2 regions of the Sedimentitalea todarodis genome follow, and region 2 is predicted to be linked to the other one. Evidence: riboswitches for the same ligand, from Rfam matches in the RefSeq annotation. Region 2 holds a riboswitch; the other holds the start of a gene.

Region 1 (6,360 bases), on a different contig from region 2:
TCCATAGCCCTGCGTCATGCAGCGCGCGGAACCTGTCCTGCATGGCCCGATGCGCTTGGGGGTTGGCTTCGGCGAGAAAGGCATCGACCTCATCATCGCCAAGGGTTGCGTCGTGGTAGAGGTCAAAAAGATGCGGGGCGACGGCATCCGCAAGATGCGCGAATGCGGCCATGTGGTCGAGAGTCGCCGCGATCTCGGCCGCCCCGCGGAAACCATGCCGCAGCATGCCTGCGATCCAGCCGGGATTGGCGGCGCGGGCATGAACCACGCGGGCGACTTCTTCGGGCAGGGTGCGGGCGCGGGGATTATCGGGGTTGGTGTTGTCCAGATGATAGAGGGCTGCCGTGCCGCCGGTCTGCGCCTTGGCGGCGGCGAACCCGGCTTCGTGCGTGGCATAGTCTGCGGCAAGCAGGATATCGGTTTCGGTCAGGTCCTGAAGATGCACAAAGGCGTCGGCCCTGGCCACCCGGTCGCGGATACCGTCGCGGTCCCGCGCGATCTCCGCCCCCTCCAGGGCAAAGGAACTGGCCTCAAGCCACGCCTGCCCGGCGGCGGCACGGGCGGTATCGGTGTAGGTGTCCGGCAAATCGTCCATACCCAGCCCATAGCTGCCCGGTGCCGGGCCGAAAACACGCGCGGCGGGCGCATGACCTGCATAGGGGTTCCAGTCGGGGGCTTCGTCGCGCGCCGACAGCGCGCGGACGGCTTGTCCGAACAGGGCCGACAGGGTCGGGAAAACGTCGCGGAACAAGCCGGAAACGCGCAAGGTGACATCCAGACGGGGCCGGTCAAGATCAGTGATCGGCAGCACCTCGATGCCCGAGACGCGTTCGCTGCCTGCGTCCCAGACCGGTTTGACGCCCAGCAGGTGCAGCGCCATGGCAAATTCCTCGCCTGCGGTGCGCATCGTGGCCGAGCCCCAAAGATCGACGATCAGCCCCTTGGGGTAGTCGCCTTCATCCTGCAGGTGACGGCGGACCAGTTCCTCGGCCAGCTTGACGCCTTGCGCATGGGCGCTGCGGGTGGGGACGGATCGCGGGTCGGTGGTGTAGAGATTGCGCCCGGTGGGCAGCACATCGTTGCGCCCCCGATAGGGCGAGCCGCTGGGGCCGGGTGCGATCCAGTGACCGCCGAGCGCGTCCAGCAGACCGTCGCGTTCGGATTGAACCGAGGTCTCGGTCGCAAAGCTGCCTTGTGCGGCGGGCGGGCGACCATAGACATGCAACCCGTCGCCAAACTGGCTTTCCTTGATGTCGCAAACAAAGCGGTCGATGCGAGTGATTGCCTCGGCGGTGCTGGTGGCCCGCTCCAGCCCCAACTCACCTTCGACGCCGATGGCTTGGGCCTCGATGCGGATATCGGATTGCAGGCGGTCACGACGTTTCGGATCCAGCCCGTCGGCGTTCGAAAATTCGTCCAGCAGGGTTTCGAGTCGCACCATCCTGTCAGGTGTGCCGCTCTGCTTCAGAGGCGGCGGGATATGGCCCAGCGTCACTGCGCCGATCCGGCGTTTGGCCTGCGCCGCCTCGCCGGGATCGTTCACGATGAAGGGATAAATCACCGGCATGTCGCCAATCAGCGCTTCGGGCCAGCAGGACCCGGACAACGCAACCGCTTTGCCCGGAAGCCATTCCAGCGTGCCATGCGCGCCGACATGGATCAGCGCATCGGCCCCGATCCGGTGGCGCAGCCAGAGGTAGAACGCGACATAGCCATGGCGCGGGGTGCGAGACAGATCGTGGTAGTCGTCCTCGCGCGTCGTGATGTGCCCGCGTTCCGGTTGCAGTGCGATGATCACCTTGCCGCGTTTCAAGGCAGAAAAGTGAAAGGCTTCCCCGGCGCAGGACGGATCATCCTGCGGATCACCCCAAACGGTTTGCAGATCGGCTTGCAGGCTGGACGGAAGCCCTGCAAGGGCCGTGCGATACTCGGTGAGCGACCACGTGATGCGGGCATTGGCCAGGTCATCGGCAGTCAGAGAGGTTTCGGTGGCATAATCCTGTGCGCCCAGATCCGCGAGTATCGCTTCTGTCGAGGCGAGCGCATCAAGACCAACCGCATGGGCCATCTGCCAATCCTTGCCGGGATAGGTGGACAGCACCAGCACCGGAATCTTGTCGGCATTGGGTTTTTGGGCCAGCCGAACCCACCCAACTACCCGGTCTGCAATAGCGTCTATCCGGTCTGGGTGCGGCTGATGAACATAGCGGGCGAATTGCAGGTCCGGGTCGCGCGGGCCGGGCTCCTTGAAGCTGGCGACACCGGTGAGGATGCGGCCATCTACCTCTGGCAGGACAACGTGCATCGCCAGATCGGCAGGCGACAACCCGCGTTCGGCATCGGCCCATGCGTTGTGCGTCGAGGTGGCCAATGCCACCTGAAACACCGGCACACCGGCGGAATCCAGCGGCGAGGTGCCGCCCTCGGTCTTGCCGGAGAAGGCGGTGGCGTTGACGATGGCAGCGGGTGTGAGCGTCTGAACCTGCCGTGCCAGCCAGCCTGCGGCCTCGGGGGCCTTGAGCGACGGGGCAAAGAGCGCGCCAACGTCAAAGCCGCGCGCGCGAAATGCGGTGAACAGTGCCTCGATCGGTGCGAGATCGGCGGCGGTCAGATAGGCGCGGTAAAAGGTGATGAGGATGCGAGGGCGGGTGCTTGTTGCGTCAAAAGTGGTCGCGGGGCAGGTGACGCCCTGTTCCGGTGTCCACGCTCCGACCTGCGGAAGGGTCTTGGCCCCGCGCACTGGTCCGGCATACAGCCCCGCCGCCAACGCGAACTGCGCGAGCGCCGCCTGTGCGGCCACGGTGCCGCCAGTGTCACAGAGAAGTTGCAGTCGCCGAAGGGTCGAGCGGGGCAGGGTGGAACAGTCGTCAAGCCGGGGATCGTGCCGCCCGTCTGCGGGCAAAACCGCCACCGCCAGCCCGTTGCGCGCGGCGAGCGACTGGACCTGTTGCAGGCCGTAGGTCCAGTAAGGCACGCCTCCGATAAGGCGGATCAGAATGCCCTTGGCGCCTTCGAGCGTCTGTTCGACATAGGTGTCGACCGAAAGCGGGTGCTTCAGCGCGGCGAGATTGGCCAACCGCAGAGATGGCATACGCCCGTCCGGACCGCCGCCACGATGCCAGCCGGACGCAAACGCGCCCAGATCGCTGTCGGAAAACGACAGAACCACCAACTCCGCCGGGCTTTGGCCCAGATCGGTCGGGGTGTCCGTTTCCTCTAGCCCGTGGCTTTCGCGAAAGACGACATGCATCGTGGCACGCTTCCCTACTCTGCCGCTGTCGGCAGGCAGGTAAGGATGTCGCGTATCGCGGCGGCATCGATGTCGTCATGTTCCGCGATGACGACAAGACGACCCTGGCGCGCCTCATCCGGCTTCCAGGCACGGTCATACTGGTGCCGCACGCGCGCTCCGACGGCCTGCACCAGCAAGCGCATGGGTTTTCCGGTGACCGCAACATAGCCTTTGACGCGCAGGATGTTGCGCTCGTTCGCCAGCTGTTCGATCCGGAAAACCAGATCGGCAGGATCGGATTGTTCGGGCAAATCCACGACAATGCTCTCAAAATCGTCGTGTTCGTGGTCATCCGCGCTGTCGTGGTGGCTGGGACGGGCATCCATGTCGTCCTCGGCGGCGGCCTCGAGCCCTAGGATCACGCGCACGTCGACGGCCCCTTCGGCAACCTCGATCACGGGCAGCGGGCGGGGCGCTTGGGCGGCGATGACGGCGCGTGCCTTTGCAACGCCGTCTGGCCCGGCAAGGTCGGGTTTGGTCAGCAGGATGATGTCGGCACAGCTGATCTGATCCTCGAACACCTCGGACAGCGGCGTTTCGTGATCGAGCGAGTCGTCAGCTGCGCGCTGGGCGTCGACGCGGGCGACGTCGGGGGCGAAACGACCTGCGGCGACGGCCTCGGCATCGGCGAGCGCGATGACACCGTCAACGGTGATGCGGCTGCGGATATCGGGCCAGTCAAACGCCTTGAGCAGCGGCTTGGGAAGTGCGAGACCCGAGGTCTCGATCAGGATATGATCCGGGCGCGGGTCCAGCGCCATCAGGGCTTCGATGGTCGGGATGAAGTCGTCGGCCACGGTGCAGCAGATGCAACCGTTGGACAGTTCCATGATGTTTTCGGCCGGGCAATCCGGGATGGCGCAGGATTTCAGGATGTCGCCATCGACGCCGACATCACCGAATTCATTGACTACCACGGCCAGACGCTTGCCTTGCGGGTTCTGCATGAGGTGGCGGATGAGGGTGGTTTTGCCAGAACCGAGAAATCCGGTGATCACGGTGACGGGCAGCTTGGACAGGTTGGACATCAGGTCTCTCCAATCGGGGGGATACGGGCGATACAGTTCTTGCGGAAATGGACAGGGCGCTCGCGCCACGGGACCAGCCCGTCGGGCGCGGCGTGATAGCGGGCAGCGACATCAAGGATCATCGGCGCGTCGGTGGTCTCGTCAAAATTGCCATAGACATAGGTCCAGCGACTTCCGCCGCCACGAAACACGATAGAGCAGCCATGATCGCAGTTGGACAGGCATTCGACCCCTCGCAGGGTGACACCCGCCGGCAGGTCTTGGCCCGCCAGTGCCTCATGCAGCATCGCGCCGGGGCGCGTGCCTTCGGTGTCGGTCGGCTGGCCACGCCGGCAGGTCAGGCAGACCAGCAACTCTACGGGCGCGACATCGGGCATCGGCTCTGTCATCCGTGTTCACCTCTTTCGGGCAGCCGGGAGGCGGGGAGATCGCGGGCAAAGCGGGTGCCGGGCCCGTGACCAAGACACCCCGCCCGGCCAACGTCATTTCGTGCTGGCAGGTCTCCCGGCTTGCGGATGTCAGAAAGCGGCGGCTTTCTGGCGGTCTGCCCGCCTTCCCGACCGATATCGGCCAGTGGCTTGGGCGACCTCTCCGGTCACGGTCGCGGGGACGGCTGCGTCAAGCATTCCCTTTTCATCTGCTTTCGCAGAAACCAACATGTTGCGGAATGACCAAGGGGCGCGGCGTTGTCAAGCGTTTGGAGCGAACCGGGTCACTTGCGCATCACCAAATGCTGTCGGTGCAGGCTGTGCTCAGATTCTGCGTCTCTGTTCAGTTGCGAGACGACACGCTCGATAGGTTGCGGCCGCCCAAATTGATGGAAAGTCGTTCATAGGAAGTAGTATTTCTATCGTCATGAAGGATCGGTTCTGGCGTGTTCAGCTGCATCATGAGGAGTATATGAGGATCAAACAGAGTATGGTGAAGTAAATGCCTGTTGAATTTATATTGGTTGATCCCGCGTATGGTTGCTGTTTCGGGGGAGGCGATCTTCTTTCGCGTTTTTACGACGCTGAAGCAACTGGGCGCGTTGAAGGAGGGTTGGGCCATGCTGGCTAATGTCGCGTTCGCGAGCCCTTCGAAGGACCGCGTCATATTTGCTGTCAAATGGGGTGCGTCGATCGTTCAGATCATGGGGTATTCAGCGACTGGCTTTGGCTGGACGCCGTGGAATCTCTACTTCTTTCTGATCGGTGTCCTGGGCTGGTTTGCCGTTGGGGCAATGTGGAAAGACAAAGCCTTGATGTTGGTTCACCTCGTTGCCCTCGGCGCCATGCTTGCTGGAATGACGAGCGGTTCGGGCGGAGATGTGGGGTCAACCCATTCAAGCAGGACCCCGGCGATTGTGACGGGGTCCTCTGACGTTCGTTCAGATCTTGAGATTGGGAATGATCTGTTTCTTGCGGCTGACGATGCCGGGCAGAACCACGCTGTCACCGGTTGCGGTGGCGTCAAAGCTCTTGGCGGCGACGGTCTTCACCAGATCGTTGGGGACCAGCAGCGTGGCTTCTTCGTTCAGGATATCGACGACAAAGAGAAGGACCTGATCAACGCCATCCTCCGACGCGACGGCGGGCATCGTCTCGATCAGGCTGGCCTTGCGGTCCAGAACCGTGGCGGGTGACGTGGTTTCCAGGACCGAGACACGAAACTTGGTGCCGTCGACCTGGTATTCCTTGCTGTCCATGCGCAGCAGTTCCGCGTCGCTGAACGAGGACACATCGGATTTGGCGGCGAACATATCGGCGGCGTAATCAGAGATCGAAATGCCCAACTCGGCGGCCAGCTTCTCGGCCACGGCCTTGTCATGCGGCGTGGTGGTCGGGCTGCGGAACTCCAGCGTGTCCGACAGGATGCATGTCAGCGCAGTGGCCTTTGCCCAGTCGGGCATCTTGGTGGCGTCGTCGCCCATCAGGTCGTGCATGATGGTTGCGGTGCAGGCCAGAGGACGGATGGTGATGTCGATCGGACCCTTGGTTTCCAGCCCGCCGACCAGCTTGTGATGGTCGATGATTGCCTGAATGTCGGCATTGTTGATGT
Region 2 (6,360 bases):
CACGATCCGGCGCATGGCGTGTGGGATGACCAACCCGACAAACCCGATGGAGCCGGTAACCGACACCATCACCGCTGTCACCAAGGCGGCCACGCCAATCAGCCCCACCTGGACGCGTCTAACTGCAATCCCCAACGACGCGGCGCTGTCGGCTCCAAAGGTAAACGCATCAAGCGCGCGTACATTGGCGAGGCAGGCGAAAAGCCCGATCAGCGTTGCGGGGATCACGCTGATGGTATCGGACCAGCGGACGCCACTGAGATTGCCCATGAGCCAGAACATGATGCCGCGCGCCTGTTCGGCGCTGGCGGATTTGGCGATCATGAAAGCGGTCAGCGCGCTGAACAGTTGCGATCCGGCAATGCCGGCCAAGACGATCACGCCTGCCGCCCGCAATCCCGCGCCGCCCCCTGCGGCATGGGCCAGCATGGCCACGAAGCCAAAGGCAAATATCGCCCCGGCAAAGGCCCCGACCGATAGTGAAACAGCACCGGCGCCGATGCCCATGACGGTGACGGCGACGGCGCCGCTGGACGCACCTGCGGAAATGCCAAGGAGATAGGGGTCAGCCAGCGCGTTGCGCAACAGTGCCTGCAGGACGACGCCCGACAGGGCCAGCCCCGCGCCGCAACAGGCGGCTACAACCGCCCGCGCAAAACGGTAGTTCCAGACAATGCCTTCGTCGATCCTGTCGACCGGATAATCCGCGCCGAACATCTTGTTGGCCAGCACCTGCGCCACCACATCCCAGGGAATCGGGGTTTCGCCAAGCGCTGTGCCAGCCATCAACGCAATCAGCAGCACGGGCGGTGCAATCACCGCCCAGTGCCAAGCTCTGCCTGATACGGACCGGCTCACCTGCCGGTCAATCACGGTCATTTCAAATCATACCCTGCCAATGCATCCGCCACCTGATCGAGCGCATAGATTGCGCGGACGGTCGGGCTCATGGCGTGGGCATCGATGGTGATGATACGCCCTTTTTTCACGGCAGCCATTTCGCGTGCCACCGGATCGTTCATCAGGAATTCGCGCTTTTTCTCGATGTCGTCGGCCGGGAACCGGCGGCGGTCCATTTCGGCGATCACGATAAAAGTCGGGTCCGCCTTGGCCAGCGTTTCCCAGCCCACGCTTGGCCACTCCTCGTCCGAAGTCACGACGTTTTCGACGCCCAGCTTGTCCATCATGTAGGCCGGCACACCCTTTTGCCCGGCGACGAATGGATTGGTATCAATTTCGGCCGAAGAGAACCAGAACAGGCCAGATGTGCCGTCGGGCAGGCTCAGTCCGCTTGCCTTTTCGATCGCCTTGGATTCGCTTGCTTTCAAATCTTCGATCAGTGCGGCGCCTCTGTCCTGCACGTCGTAGATCTCGGAAAGCTGGGCGATCGATTTGTACAGCTGGTCGGTCGAAAACAGCTCTGACCGTGTCCCATCCAGCCCCACGAGGTTGTCCTTTTTCTCGCATTCGGTGGGCATGACATAGGTTGGTACGCCGACGTCATGAAACATCTCGCGGGTGCCAACGATGCCTTCCGGGCCCACATGCCATTCGTACATCACTGTCACGAGGTCGGGCTTCTTGTTGACCACACTCTCAAAGCTGGGATCGTTGTCGGCCAGCCGCTCGATGCCGTCATTCAATTCCTCGAATTGGGGCAGGACCGGGTTGAACCATACCGCTGTACCAGAAACCGTGTCGCCCAGCCCGAGCAGGTAGAGCAGTTCGGTCGTGGATTGACCCAAGGCCACCGTATTTTCCGGGGGCCCCTCGAATGTCAGGGTGTGGCCACAATTGGCGATTGTCAGCGGATAGCTGGTCTGCTGCGCTGTGACAGCAGTAGACGTCAGGACCAGCGCCATCACCCCGGGCGCAATCAAGTGTTTCGTCATCAAATGGCTCCTGTGCCATTGGTGGGCTAAGGCATGGGGCAAGATCGAAAGACAAGGAAAGCGGATAATCCCGCCCGATGACAACCACGATCCACCCCGGACATCCCCGCCCGGTTACAGTGTGCGTCGGTAGGTCTCCTGACTCGCGGCTCAGCGCCTTGTTCCACCTTCCCGGGTTGTCATGGCCCAGTGGTTACTTCAGAACGTGGCTCGCCGCTCACAGTTGCGGGGGCAGTTACGTTTCACGCGCTTGGGGCGCGCTGCGAATTCCCTATTATTTTCTAAAGAAAACCGACGACCCTTGATAGAAGGAAATATTCTGCGATGCAAGATCAACGCCATTCGAGTGTTGCCAGAAATCGGGTTGCTTTCCGGAGGTGGTTTGATGGGATGTTCTGGCGTCAGCTATGCGAGCTGCGAAACGTGAGGAACTCCTCAGCGAATTGGATTAAGTTGAAAAAATAGCAAAATGACGAACGAATTGGACCGATTCTGACCGGTTTGCGAACGAGTGCAAGTGACGCCGAGGAGGACCACCGACTGGTGCAGGCTTTCGATGAATTCAGCCTTTGGGGTCAGCGCGGTGCGGTTAATATGTGACCCGGAAAAATGGGTCTAATCCCTGAGTCACCTGATCGCTTCTCGGACCGGACCTACGCAACAATCGCCAAGATCCATTTAGCGGAGACGGCCCCGCGAGGTGATCGGGGCCGTCTCTTCAATCCGAGAATTGCGCATCAGGTATACATGATCAAAGAGGTTGGTGACGACACAGCAGTGATTGGGAATGATCTGTAACCGCTCGCCGATTTCAGGGCGATGCGCGCAAGCTGACAGATCAACGATGCCGTGCTCCTCGGACAGTGCTGTGATTACGGCCTCCGGATAGGTCGTGATGTGCCCATGCCCCTCCGCACCACAAAGATCGGCGGCCAATGCCTTGGAACCACTGTCCAGAATGGCACGATCCGGCGTTGGGCGGCTGACAACTGTCGCAAGCACGGTCAGGGCGCAGCGATCCAATGCGCCATGCCCCCAGGCCACCTGCATCCGATCCCCATAGATATAGGTTCCCGGCCGGTACTCGTTCGCCGCGGGGATTTCGGCGGCGCGCATCAGGTCCGGGGTTCCCCCAATGGAAACCCGTTCGGGTGGAAGGCCCGCCGCCGTCAGTGCGTCAATGGCGTCTGTTAGCCAAGTCTGCACATGCTGTGTCTTGCCCTGAGGTGGATAGCTCATCAAGCCAGCAAAGGTCAGGCCGGGGGCGGCGTCAATGACTGTTGCCAGATCAACAGCCTCGTGGGCCGTTTGCACCCCGCAACGCCCCGCGCCGGTGTCACATTCGACCAGGACGGCCAACGGATGCGAGGGATCTGTGAAACGTGCTGCATAGCCAGCAATGGTTGGCGCATTGTCCGCTGTCACGCAGAGTGTAGTGCGCTGGTGCAGCGCATGAAGCCGATCCAGTTTGGTCCGACCCAGGATGTTGTAGGGCAGGAAGACATCATCCATCCCGCCATCCGCCATCGCTTCGGCTTCGCCCAGCTTCTGAGCGGTGATCCCCACGGCGCCCAGATCCTGTTGCAACCTGGCAAAGCGCGGCAGTTTGTGGGTCTTGACGTGTGGTCGCAAGATCAGACCGTGTGCATTGGCATAGTCTTGTGCGGCCTTCAGGTTGGCATCGACCTTGTCGAGGTCGATCAAAACGGAAGGCGTGTCTACGTCATTGATATCCATGTCGGACCCTTATCTGATGGCATCTAGAAACGGCAGGTTGCCCGCTGACAGCCCGGCATCGACGGCGAGGGTGGTGCCGGTGATGCCCGATGCCAGATCCGAGGCCAGAAACAGAACCGCATTTGTCACTTCCTCAGGGGTCACGATACGGCCCATGGGATAGATGCTTTGCAGCTTGTCCAAAATCGTGGGGTCCGCCGCAAGCCGGTGTTCCCACGCTCCGGTCCGGATGGAGGCGGGCGCAACGGCGTTGGAGCGAATACCGTTGGGTGCCTCTTCGACTGCAAGGGCGCGCATCCAGGCCATCGTCGCGGCCTTGGCCGCCGAATAGACGGGATTGCCAAAATGACTTGATGCATTGCAGGACGAGATGAACACAAAGGCACGATTACCAGCCGCATCGCGCATCGCCGGCAGCAACGCATGTGTCAGCAATGCCACGCCGTTGAAATTACAATCCATTTCGTCGTCGATTCCCGCCGCCGTTGTCATGGCCAGGGTCTCCTGACGGGTCCAACCGGCGTTCGACACGACCACATGAGGCGTTCCGTTGGCCAGTATCTCCTGTGCGCGGCCAGCGATCTGGGCCTTGTCGCGCAGATCAAAGAAATGGCTTTCGGCGATATGCGGCGCGGCAAGTTCAGCCCCGACGACATCACAGGCGACGACCTGTGCACCTGCGGCGGCAAACCCTTTGGTCAAGGCACTTCCGACACCGCCTCCGGCCCCGGTGATGACAACACGAACCTCGTTAAATCGGATCATGGCAAATGCCTTCTTGAATTTCCGGTGGGTTTGGGGATGGTCCTTGCGAAGCCAGCAAAGGAGTGGATTTCATGTCAAAAGAGTTTTTCGGTTCCGCACAGGTCCCATTGTCTCCGGCCGTTCGGGCGGGCGATTTCGTCTTCGTTTCCGGGCAAGTCCCGATGGTCGACGGCAAGAAAGCCGAAGGCGGTGTCGCGGCGGAAACCCGTGCCGTTCTCGACAATATCGGGGCCGTTCTGAAAATGGCAGGGTGCGACATGTCGGATGTGATCAAGACGACCGTGTGGCTGCGCGACCGCGACGATTTTGCCGCGTTCAACGAAGCATATGGCGCGTATTTTCCGACCAACCCGCCGGCCCGCTCCACCGCGGAATCGCGGTTGATGATCGATATTGCGGTGGAAATCGAAGCCATCGCCTATAAACCACTCTGAACAGGATCGGGGCGCCGGTAGACCGGCGTCTTGATGCCTTCCATCCGTGCCTTGAGTTGCAAGGCCAGGAACCTGGAATAAAAGCGGGACAGCGCCAGGTTGCCGCCATGAAACCAGAGATTTTCGGCGACCGTGGGTTTCCACATATTGCGCAACTCGCCTTGCCAGGGGCCGGGGTCTCCTCTTACGCCGGACCCAAGCCCCCAACATGGGCCGATGGCGGAGGCGACTTCGGGCGACACGATACCGGCAACGATCTCATTCATTGACTGATACCCAATGCAGGCAACAACCACGTCGGCCGTCACCTCCTGCCCATCGCCCAGACGCAGCCCATCGGGCGTCAGCGCCACGACGTCCGCTCCCGAGATGACCTTGATCTCTCCGTTTGCGATCAGGTCTGACGCACCCACGTCGATGTAATAGCCGGATGCGGTGCGCAGCGCTTTCATCATCAGCCCGCTGTCATCCTCGCCGAAATCAAAGTCAAACCCCGCAGCGGCCAGACGGTCATAAAACGCCGCGTCGCGCTTGCGTATGTCCTGATAAAGAGCCCGCTGCTGATCGGGAAACAGGGCAAATGGAACCGAAGCTGCCAGCATATCCGCGACATCGACAGTGATACCTCGTGCAACGGCGTCCTCGGAATAGATTTCGAAACCCAGGTCCATCAGGGTTTCCGATCGCACGACAATGCTGGGGCTGCGCTGCAACATGGTCACATCCGCGCCTGCCTCCCACAGGTCGACGCAAACGTCATGCGCGGAACTGGCAGCACCGATCACCGCACAGGTTTTTCCGGCAAAGGCCTCTCCGGATTGGTAGGCGCTGGAATGGATCAACGTCCCGGCAAACTCCTCGCCGCCGGGAATGTCGATTTCGCGTGGCGGGCCATAGGCCCCGGTGGCAAAAACCAACTGCGCGGGGCGGAGCGTCACCGGTTTTCCGTCGCGCGTCACCTCGACGGTCCAGAGTCCGTTCTCCGCGTCAAAACTGGCCTTGTCACAGCTTGTCGACTGCCAGATTTCCAGCTCAAAGATGTTCGCGTAGGCCTCCAGCCAATCGCCCAGCTTGTCCTTTGGCGTGAAGACGGGCCAATTTTCGGGAAACTCCAGATAGGGCAAGTGATCATACCAGACGGGATCATGCAGGACGAGGCTGCGATACCGGTTGCGCCAGCTGTCTCCTGCGCGGGCGTTTTTCTCGACGATCAATGCGGGCACACCCAGCTGTCGCAGACGCGCCCCGAGCGCAATCCCGCCCTGTCCGCCACCAACGATCAGCACATAGGGCTGATCCTCGTGTCCCATGCGGCGGGTTTCCTCGTGTCGCAATTCGGACCACGTGCGCCGGTGTGGATCGGCCCGATGGGTCAACCCCTTGTTGCGCGTTCGCCCGCGCGGCTCTTCATGTCCGTGCAGATCGTCCAGCGCGGTCATCAGGATATGGCATTTGCCGTCGACAAGGGTGAGCCGCCCCTTGCAGACACCCGCCGCCGTTTCAAAGGTGATCCACGACGAAACCGTGTTGCC

The links. Region 2 has a riboswitch for cobalamin ahead of QO231_RS21225 (ABC transporter substrate-binding protein). Riboswitches for the same ligand answer to the same signal wherever they lie in the genome.
Region 1: it holds a riboswitch for cobalamin, as region 2 does, so the genes downstream of both, QO231_RS17815 (DUF1636 domain-containing protein) here and QO231_RS21225 (ABC transporter substrate-binding protein) in region 2, are expected to answer to the same signal.

The regions. Positions count from the first base shown of each region.
Region 1 covers NZ_JASMWN010000016.1:53,312-59,671, reverse strand. The annotation lists gene cobN (cobaltochelatase subunit CobN) at 1-3,250, opposite strand, end outside; gene cobW (cobalamin biosynthesis protein CobW) at 3,265-4,320, opposite strand; gene QO231_RS17815 (DUF1636 domain-containing protein) at 4,320-4,709, opposite strand; cobalamin riboswitch at 4,798-4,992, opposite strand; partial or broken gene QO231_RS17810 (DUF6552 family protein) at 5,369-5,614, shown strand; gene QO231_RS17805 (manganese-dependent inorganic pyrophosphatase) at 5,690-6,360, opposite strand, start outside.
Region 2 covers NZ_JASMWN010000022.1:78,159-84,518, reverse strand. The annotation lists gene QO231_RS21230 (FecCD family ABC transporter permease) at 1-879, opposite strand, end outside; gene QO231_RS21225 (ABC transporter substrate-binding protein) at 876-1,892, opposite strand; cobalamin riboswitch at 2,004-2,203, opposite strand; gene QO231_RS21220 (D-TA family PLP-dependent enzyme) at 2,571-3,629, opposite strand; gene QO231_RS21215 (SDR family NAD(P)-dependent oxidoreductase) at 3,639-4,394, opposite strand; gene QO231_RS21210 (RidA family protein) at 4,466-4,828, shown strand; gene QO231_RS21205 (NAD(P)/FAD-dependent oxidoreductase) at 4,813-6,360, opposite strand, start outside.